One region of the Paenibacillus beijingensis genome, then DNA from elsewhere that is predicted to be linked to it. Evidence: riboswitches for the same ligand, from Rfam matches in the RefSeq annotation. Region 1 holds a riboswitch; the other holds the start of a gene.
What was found. Region 1 has a riboswitch for glycine ahead of VN24_RS07415 (GcvT family protein). Riboswitches for the same ligand answer to the same signal wherever they lie in the genome.
Positions count from the first base shown of each region.

Region 2: another riboswitch for glycine. It lies ahead of VN24_RS09640 (branched-chain amino acid ABC transporter substrate-binding protein); the one in region 1 lies ahead of VN24_RS07415 (GcvT family protein).

Region 1 covers NZ_CP011058.1:1,640,412-1,644,850, forward strand. The annotation lists gene VN24_RS07415 (GcvT family protein) at 1-2,091, opposite strand, end outside; glycine riboswitch at 2,206-2,321, opposite strand; gene VN24_RS07425 (lipoate--protein ligase family protein) at 2,595-3,437, opposite strand; gene lpdA (dihydrolipoyl dehydrogenase) at 3,444-4,439, opposite strand, start outside.
Region 2 covers NZ_CP011058.1:2,162,385-2,166,823, reverse strand. The annotation lists gene VN24_RS09650 (MFS transporter) at 1-195, shown strand, start outside; gene VN24_RS09645 (HPr family phosphocarrier protein) at 216-476, shown strand; glycine riboswitch at 769-866, shown strand; gene VN24_RS09640 (branched-chain amino acid ABC transporter substrate-binding protein) at 1,183-2,394, shown strand; gene VN24_RS09635 (branched-chain amino acid ABC transporter permease) at 2,484-3,470, shown strand; gene VN24_RS09630 (branched-chain amino acid ABC transporter permease) at 3,481-4,439, shown strand, end outside.

The DNA.
Region 1 (4,439 bases):
TTCGCTCCAGTAATCTTTTCCATAGTCCGGGGTACGTGATTCGAGCCGCAAACTATCGTAAGCCTGACTACCGGCTGCAATCAGCCCGTGCGGCCTTCCCGCTTCCCACAGCAGATCCCAGAGCCTGAGTCCTTGATCGTGGCTCGTGTACAGTTCCCATCCGGGAAGTCCGAACGTCGGGAGGTAAACGACCATTACCGGCACTGTATCGATGTGCAGCTCCCGCGCCTGACCCGGAATCCACCTGCCGGGATTAAAGGCAGTGCGGTCTGCCGCTTGCATGATGTCGGCGGCCATTGGTCCGAGAATCCCTATTGTGCACGTACCCGAGCTCAGATCCTCGATCCGAACGGACGATGCGAAAGGCGACTGCCGAAGCTGTCTCTGAACCCAATCCCATTCCACCGCTCCTTTGACCGTGAAGAAAAAGTCGGTATCGGACAAACAAACCGCGTTAAGGTCCCCTTTAATGCCTCCTCTTTCATTCAGCATGAGTGCTGAGGAAGCGTAGCCCGGGCGGTTTTGCGAGAAACCGGTTGTAAGCATCCGCAAAAATTCCGCTGCTCCTTCGCCGGTCAACCGGCCGCGCTTCTTCAAAGCCGTAAGATCAAACATCGCCGCCTGTTCAAGTGCAATAAGATGTTCTGCGCCTGCAGCCCGCGACCAATACCGGGCTTCCCATCCGGCGCGCTCCGGGATGTTATTTGCTCGTCCGGCTGCCATTGCGTCGTTCGCCCCGTACCACCGCGCTTGCTCCCACCCGTTCGTTTCCGTAAATTGTGCGCCAAGCTCTTTCTGCCTCGCGTAGAACGGACTTAATCTCATATTGCGACAAGAATCGGCAGGCTCCAGAGGATGGTGAATGTTATAAACTTTCTCGAACGCTTCCGAACAACGCTGTTTGATGTAAGCAGGGCTTTGGGAATAGGAATCGAAACGATTGATGTCGCACACTTCCAAATCAACATCCGGTACGCCGTCGACCATCCACTCGGCCATCGCTTTGCCGACGCCTGCCGAATGTGTTACCCAAACCGCTTCAGCAACCCAAAATCCTTTGACCTTGGCGGCCTCGCCCAAGATCGGCATCTCGTCCGGAGTGAAGGAGAAGAGTCCGTTAATCGCGCGCTTGACCGGCGCAACCTTCAAGGCCGGAAGCAGCTGGGTTGCGTCCTGCCATGCGTTCCCGAAATCTTCCGGAGTGAACGGCTGGACGGACGGCATTTCTTCCGTCTCGCCGTGACGGGCGATCTGTTCGACTTCGACAGGTATGGGCCGATGCTGATAGGAGCCCATGCCGATTCCGTCGAAAATTTGCCTGAAATAAAGCGAGCGGTCCTGATGCCGGAGGATTGGCAGCCGTACTTCTTCCGTCTCATCGGCAAATTCCTTTAAGGGGGAAGTATACGCATATTGATGCGCCATCGGCTGAAGAGGGATGGAAACCCCCGCCATCCGGCCGATCTTTGGTCCCCACATGCCTGCGCAGCAAAGCACAACATCGGCTTCATAGATACGGTCGTTTGTTTTTACCGCCGTAACCCGGCCATCTGCAACCTCGATGCCGGTAACTTCGATATTTCCGTAAAACTCGGCCCCCCGTTCCTTCGCATATCGGGCCATTACCTGTACGGCACGGAGAGGTTTGGCGATTCCGTCTGTAGCCACATGCAATCCTCCGTAAACTCTGGAAGGATCCAGCAGCGGAAAATGTCCAGCGCACTGTTCCGGCGTAAGGAGCGAAGCTTCTATCCCCCATGAGACGGCCAGTCCGCGCTTGCGCTTGAGCTCTTCCCATCGTTCTGGCGTGGCCGCCACTTCGAGCCCGCCGACCGGATAGAAACACGGCTGGCCGTCAAGGTCGAGGCTCATGAAGCATTTGACGGTTTCGGACGCGAGCCGGGTCATTGTTTTGGATCCGTTCAGTTGAAACACCAAGCCTGGGGCATGGGAGGTCGATCCGCCGGTTTCGAACAACGGCCCCTGTTCCAGCACCGTGATGTTGCGAATTCCTTTTTGACTCAAGAAATACGCGGTGCTGCAACCAACCACTCCCGCTCCGATAATGACCACCTTTTGATCTGACAGCAAACTCATTACCTCCTATCCGAATAAGTAAGGCTGTGAAGCTCGGTCATCACTTCCGCTCTATATCGCCTGGAAGTAATCGATCCGAATAGAGAAAAAGGACAGAGAAAGGCCTCGAGACCTTTCTCTGTCCTTTTACCTGAGAGCTTTCCTTTCTCGTCTCCATCAGACGGATCATAAACGAGAAAGGTTTCCCCTTCGGTGGCCAAACGGCACTCTCCAGAGTTGCGTCCGATAATATTCTAGTAACCTGAGAGATTATCCTAAAGGTATTTTTTTAGGACTTGCTCCTTCGGCGCCGGATCGGCTTTTCATATTATCTTCATTCGCAGTATGTTAAGTATATTTTTATTTTATTTAAAAAACTAAATCTAGTCAATCCTTATGTCACATTTGATCACATTATGTCACACTTTGTCTAAACTTTCGTAACACGTTACGTTATTATTTATATCATCATTCGAGAGGTATTGACCCGTAATTAGGTGAACCGTTGCCGGGTTTCATTATCTTTGCAGGTTCCAGCTGTCAGCGGCATACTTCTCTTGAGCCAGGCGCCTCACCAGATCCGTCTCGTATTCGGTGAGCTCCCCGGTAACAAGATCTGTGCCCAGTCCTGCCGAGAATCCGGACCGGAAAGACTGCTCCAGATCCCGCATCGTCGCAATCGGCAGGCCTTTATGACGAAGGCATGAATTAATGGCCACCGCTTTGCGTTCAAAAACCTTCTTCATTCGGCATTTGTCGGACGGCTCGCGGAAACGGAGAACCTCGAACAGCGTATCCACGTCTAGCTCCAGCAGGATCGAGCCGTGCTGAAGGATAACTCCCTTGGAACGCATCTGCGCGCTGCCCGCAATTTTTCTTCCTTCGACGACGAGCTCGTATTTGGAAGGCGAATCGAAACAAGCCGCGGACATCGGCCCGCCCGGGGAAGATGCGGCCCCATTGCCCGCCGGCACGTCCAGTCCCGTCATCCTGGCGTCTAGACCGAGCTTGCGAAAGCCGAGCAGCAGCCCCATGCTCAGCACGCGATAAGCTTCCGTTACGCTCGCCGGGATGCCGGGATAATTCTCCGGGACGATAAGGCTGTAGGTAAGCTCGTTATCATGCAGTACCGCCCGTCCCCCGGTCGCCCGCCGGACAAAGCCGAGGCCGCGCTCGCGAAGCGCCCCGAAGTCGATCTCCTTGCTCGGCTGAAAATAGCCGATGGACACGGAAGCGGGGTTCCAGCCGTAGAAGCGGACGGTCGGCGGCACAAGCCCCTTTTCTTGCGCGGCGAGTATCGCTTCGTCGATCGCCATGTTCTCCGCCGGAGAACGATTTCCGGTATGAATGAATCTCCACATTGGCGGTCACCCCCCCAAAGCCTGCAGATCCGCACCGAGCATCGCTTCCCCGATAATCTCCGACAGCGTCGGATGCGGATGGATCATTCGGCCGACCTGCATCGAGGTCGCCTCCAGAAGCTGCGCCAGCGCCGCCTCTCCGATGAAATCGGTCACGTGCGGACCGATCATGTGAACGCCCAGTATGACGCCGCTAGCCTTCTCGGCCACGACTTTGACGAAGCCGTCGGATTCTCCGAGCACAAGCGCTTTGCCGATCGCTTTGAATGAAAATTTGCCCACTTTAATGTCGTAGCCCTTGTCGATGGCGGCTTGCTCGGTCAGGCCAACGCTCGCCATCTCGGGTCGGCTGTACACGCATTTGGGCACAGATGCGGGATCGGGAGCATGCGAATCCAGGCCGCAGATGCTCTCCACCGCGGTCACACCCTCGTGGCTCGCGACATGCGCAAGCTGCAAACCGCCGATCACGTCTCCGATGGCGTAGACGTGCGGATCGTCCGTCCGCATGCGGCGGTCGACAACGATTGCTCCCCGCTCGACCCGCGCCGCCGTCCGCTCCAGGCCAAAGCCCTCAACGTTTGCCGTACGGCCCACAGACACAAGCAACCGCTCGGCTGCCAGCGTCTCCGTCCTGCCGTTGCGCTCGATCTGCACTGTCGCCCCGTTGTCGTCCGCGGTCACGCCCGCCTCAAGAAGCCTCACCCCCATCAACGCCTTGATGCGCCGCTTGGCGAACAGCCGCGCCAGCTCGCGAGACACGTCCGCATCCTCCGTCGGCACGATCCGGTCCGCGGCCTCGACGATCGTCACCTGCGCTCCGAAATCGCTCAGCATCGACGCCCATTCGACGCCGATCACTCCGCCTCCGATAATCAGAACCGATGACGGAACCTCAGTCATCTCCAGCGCATCGTCGCTGGTCATGATTCTCTCGTGCGTCGGAAGGCCCGCAATGCGGCGCGGACGCGATCCGGTAGCGACGATCAGATCACGGTAGCC
Region 2 (4,439 bases), 520 kb from region 1:
GGTCTGGCTCTCGGCGGTTACGTCGGGGGGCAAGCGAGCTTAAGCGCCTCGGCGCTTGCGTCGATTCAAATGCTCTTCATATATGTGCCGATCCTCTTGTCCGTGCTTCAGCTTGTCATCCTGTGGTTTTACCGGCTGGACAAGCAGTATAATCAAATCGTGAAAGATCTGCAAACCGTAAGATCCGATATCTAAGTAAAGGAGTGCAGCGCACGATGACCACAAAAGAAATAATAATGCGCCAAAACGGCTTCCACGTCCTTTTCGCCAAAAAGCTGACGACGGCGGCTGCATCGTTCGAATCGGAAATCCGGATTGTGTGGCAGGCCAAGAACGTTATTTCGGATGCGAAAAGCATCCTGGGCGTCATGGCGCTCGATGTCACGAAAGGGACGCCGGTCACCCTGACGGCGGAAGGTCCGGACGAAGAACGAGCCGTCGAGGAACTGGCGGTCTTGTTTGACCATTATGAGTAGAGGCTGCCCGTCCTGCGGAATAATCAGCAATCAAGGCAGACCCCTCCCGGCTTGTGCCGGACGTCAAAACGTCCGCCGGCCCGGAGGGGTTTTTGTCGATTTTGAACGCCCGCTGAACGAATGGCAGGGCGCTTCAATTTGAGAATGCGCTTACATACCTTTATTTTAGCTGTATCGCGTATTTGTTTCGTGTTATCAAACCAAACACGAATGTAACACCAAAAAAATAAACGTTGACAAACCTCTTTTCATTCATGTAATAATGTAAAAAAAAGGACAATTTGATATGTGGATGAAGGTTTTGGGAGAGATTACTTTACATTAAAGTAACGCCGAAGGAATAAGCCCGGTCAGGGTGAAGATCTCAGGCAAAAGGACCAATACCGGACACACCTCTGGAGAGAACCCGTCAGGGTCGCCGAAGGAGAAACTTTGGATGGAGGACAATCTTCCGAAGGTAACTCTCAGGTACAAAGGACAGGGGGTAAAGAAACGGCGGGCACCCCTCATATCCGTTTCTTTATTCGTTGTTTTTTTACTTTTTACACAAATTTGATACATAACCGGGGTGATTTTAAGAGGGCGGATCTTACGCGATCAGAAGGTGAAGATGGAGATTAGAAACGTAACAAACGCATATCATCATGATTCAATCCGAAAAGCTTGTCCCGACAAATGAGAACAATCGAGGAGGGTTTTTATGAACATGAAAAAAAGTTTTGCGGTGATGTTAATCTCTACCATGATGATCGCGCTGTTGGTGGCATGCGGCTCGTCCGGTTCGTCCGGCTCGACCGAAAACACCTCGGCATCCGGCGGCTCGTCCGATAAAAAAACCGTGATTAAGATTGCGACCCAATCTCCTCTGTCCGGAGGCAGCGCCGTTCAAGGCGAGGCCATCAAGCTGGGCGCGCAATTTGCGCTTGAAGAGCATAAAGCGGAGTTTGAAAAGCTTGGCTTCGATCTGCAGCTGGCGCCTTACGACGATCAAGGGGATCCGAAAAAAGGAGTGGCGAACGCGGAATTGATCGGCGCTGACACCAGCATCCTCGCCGTCGTCGGCCATATGAACTCCGGGGTCGCGATTCCATCCTCCGTTGTCTACGAAAAGTATAATATTCCCATGGTTTCCCCCTCCAATACGGCGACCGAAGTGACGGACCGCAATTTGAAAGCCGTCAACCGGATTGTCGCCCGTGATGACTTCCAAGGCCCGGCCGCGGCTCAATATGCGGTTAATACGGTCGGCGCCAAAAACGTGTTTATTATCCAGGACAAGACGGCATACGGCCAAGGGCTCGCGGATGCGTTCAGAGGCGAGGTCGAGAAGCTGGGCGCAGCCGTTGCCGGCTACGAAGGGATTACGGTCGGCGAGAAGGACTTCAACGGCGTGCTCAACCAGGTGCTCAGCAAAAAGCCGGACTTCATCTTCTTCGGCGGCGTATATGCGGAAGGCGGCTTGATCGTCAAGCAAGCGCGAGAGAAAGGCATCACCGCTCCGTTTATGGGCGGGGACGCGATTGACTCGTCGGGTATGATTGACATCGCGGGCGACAGCTCGAAAGGCGTTCTGTACACTTCGGTTGCGACCGATATTACGAAATCCGATAACGGTAAGAAATGGGCCGACGATTACAAAGCGAAATTCGGAAAAAGCGTCGACGCTTATTCCGCTTACGCTTACGATTGCATGAGCCTCATTCTGAGCGGGTTAAAAAGCGCCGTAGACGCAAACGGCGGCAAGCTTCCTTCGCGTGAACAAGTTCGCGACGCGGTGCGCGCAACGAAAGATTACGAAGGCCTTGCGACCAAAGTAACGTTTGACGGCAAGGGCGACAACGATTTCGCCAAAGTGTTCGTGTACGAATACAAAGAGGCCACTTACCCGGGTTCCCTTATCTCCGAAGTAGCCAAGTAACGTCGTAACGTCAATATTTGATCATATGCAAAAGAGGTATGTGCTTAATGTACCTCTTTTGCCATTTTTATCAATGAAGGGGTTATGCCATGTTCTCCAGCATTATCCAGACGCTGCCTCAGGTATTGATCGACGGCATTACGCTAGGCGCCGTCTATGCCGTCATCGCAATCGGCTACACGATGGTCTACGGAATACTGGAGCTGATCAACTTCGCTCATGGCGAAATATTTATGACGGGCGCGTTTGTCGGCACCTCCACGCTGCTTCTCTTTAAGTCCGCGGGTTGGCTGGGCAGTATGCCGGGCTGGATCGTTTATATCTTTCTGCTCGTTTCGGCGATGCTGATCACGGGGATACTGGGCGTCGGAATCGAACGGATCGCGTACCGGCCGCTAAGAAGAGCGCCTAAATTGATTTCGCTCATATCTGCGATCGGGGTATCGTTCCTGCTGCAGGACCTGGTCCGGTTTATCGCCGAATTGAAAACGGGCAATTACATTGTCAGCGCCCCGACGCTGTACAATCAGAATCTAAAACTGGGAACCTCTTCCGTTTGGGGGAGCTTTGGCGACGGGTTTCTGAAAATGAACACGATCATTGTAATTGCGGTCGCCATTCTTCTGATGGTCGGCTTGGATCTGTTCATCAAGCGCTCCAAATGGGGCGTTGCGATGCGGGCCGTTGCGCAGGACCGGGAAACGGCATCGCTGATGTCCATTAATGTCAACAAGGTCATTGCGCTCACGTTTTTTATCGGGTCCGCGCTCGGCGGCGCGACAGGCGTCCTGTTCGCCCAGCAGTACGGAACGATCGATCCCTTCATCGGCTACGTCCTCGGCATTAAAGCGTTTACGGCGGCCGTTCTGGGGGGCATCGGAAATATCCGCGGAGCCATGTTCGGCGGGCTCGTGCTCGGAGTGCTGGAAATGTTCGCCTCCGCTAATCTCGGGATCATTTCGGGCGGCAGTTTCGGCGGGGAGTATAAAGACGTGTTCGCGTTTGCGATTTTGATTCTCGTCTTGATCTTTAAACCCGAAGGAATGTTCGGCAAAGCGGTCAAAGAGAAAGTGTAGGTGAACATTGATGAATAAGATGAAAACAGCGCTGAAGCAAAGCCGGTTCACCCAAGCGGCGGTTTTGGCTTTATTTGTCATTATTACCGCTCTGGGCGTTTATTTGATGAACCGGTCGGTCGTTGCGTTTTTGCTACTCCTCAGTTCGTTGCTGCTTCTTTATTATACGTCGTTTCCCATTCGGATAAAGTGGGCGATTGCCGCGGTCCTGCTTTTGGTCGTCATTCCGTTTGCCACGTCGGGCGGCAGCTCCCACGAATCGTATATGGAGGTCGCAACCCAATGCGGCATTTATATTGCGATGGCGCTTGGGCTTAACATCGTGGTCGGATTTGCCGGGCTTCTCGATCTGGGGTTCGTCGCCTTTTTTGCCGTAGGGGCGTATACGTATGCGATTTTTTCCACGCCGCAGGCAACGAATATTTTTAAAGCCGGCTGGCTGCCGCTTTCCGGATCGTACTTTTGGCTGTTTATATTTCTCGGGGGATTTATGGCCGCGTTGTTCGGCATTCTGCTCGGCCTTCCGGTGCTTCGGGTCAAAGGGGATTACCTGGCGATCGTGACGCTCGGTTTCGGGGAGATCATCCGCATTATTTTCAACAACCTGGACAAACCGGTTAACATTACGAACGGGGCGATGGGAATAGCGTCCATTAAGCCTCCCGATCTGTTCGGTTATCAGTTTACGTTTCCGCACCAATTTTATTTTATCGTGCTCGCGATCCTGGCCATCGTGCTTTTTGGCGTGAAGAGGGTGGAGCATTCCCGGATGGGACGCTCCTGGAAGGCGATCCGGGATAACGAAATTGCGGCGCAGGCGATGGGCATCCCGCTGATCCGCACCAAATTGACCGCTTTTGCGGTAGGGGCGTCTTTTTCCGGGATGATGGGAGCCGTCTTTGCCGCCAAACAAACGTTTGTCGATCCGACGAGCTTCACGTATCTCGAATCGGTCACGATTCTCGTTAT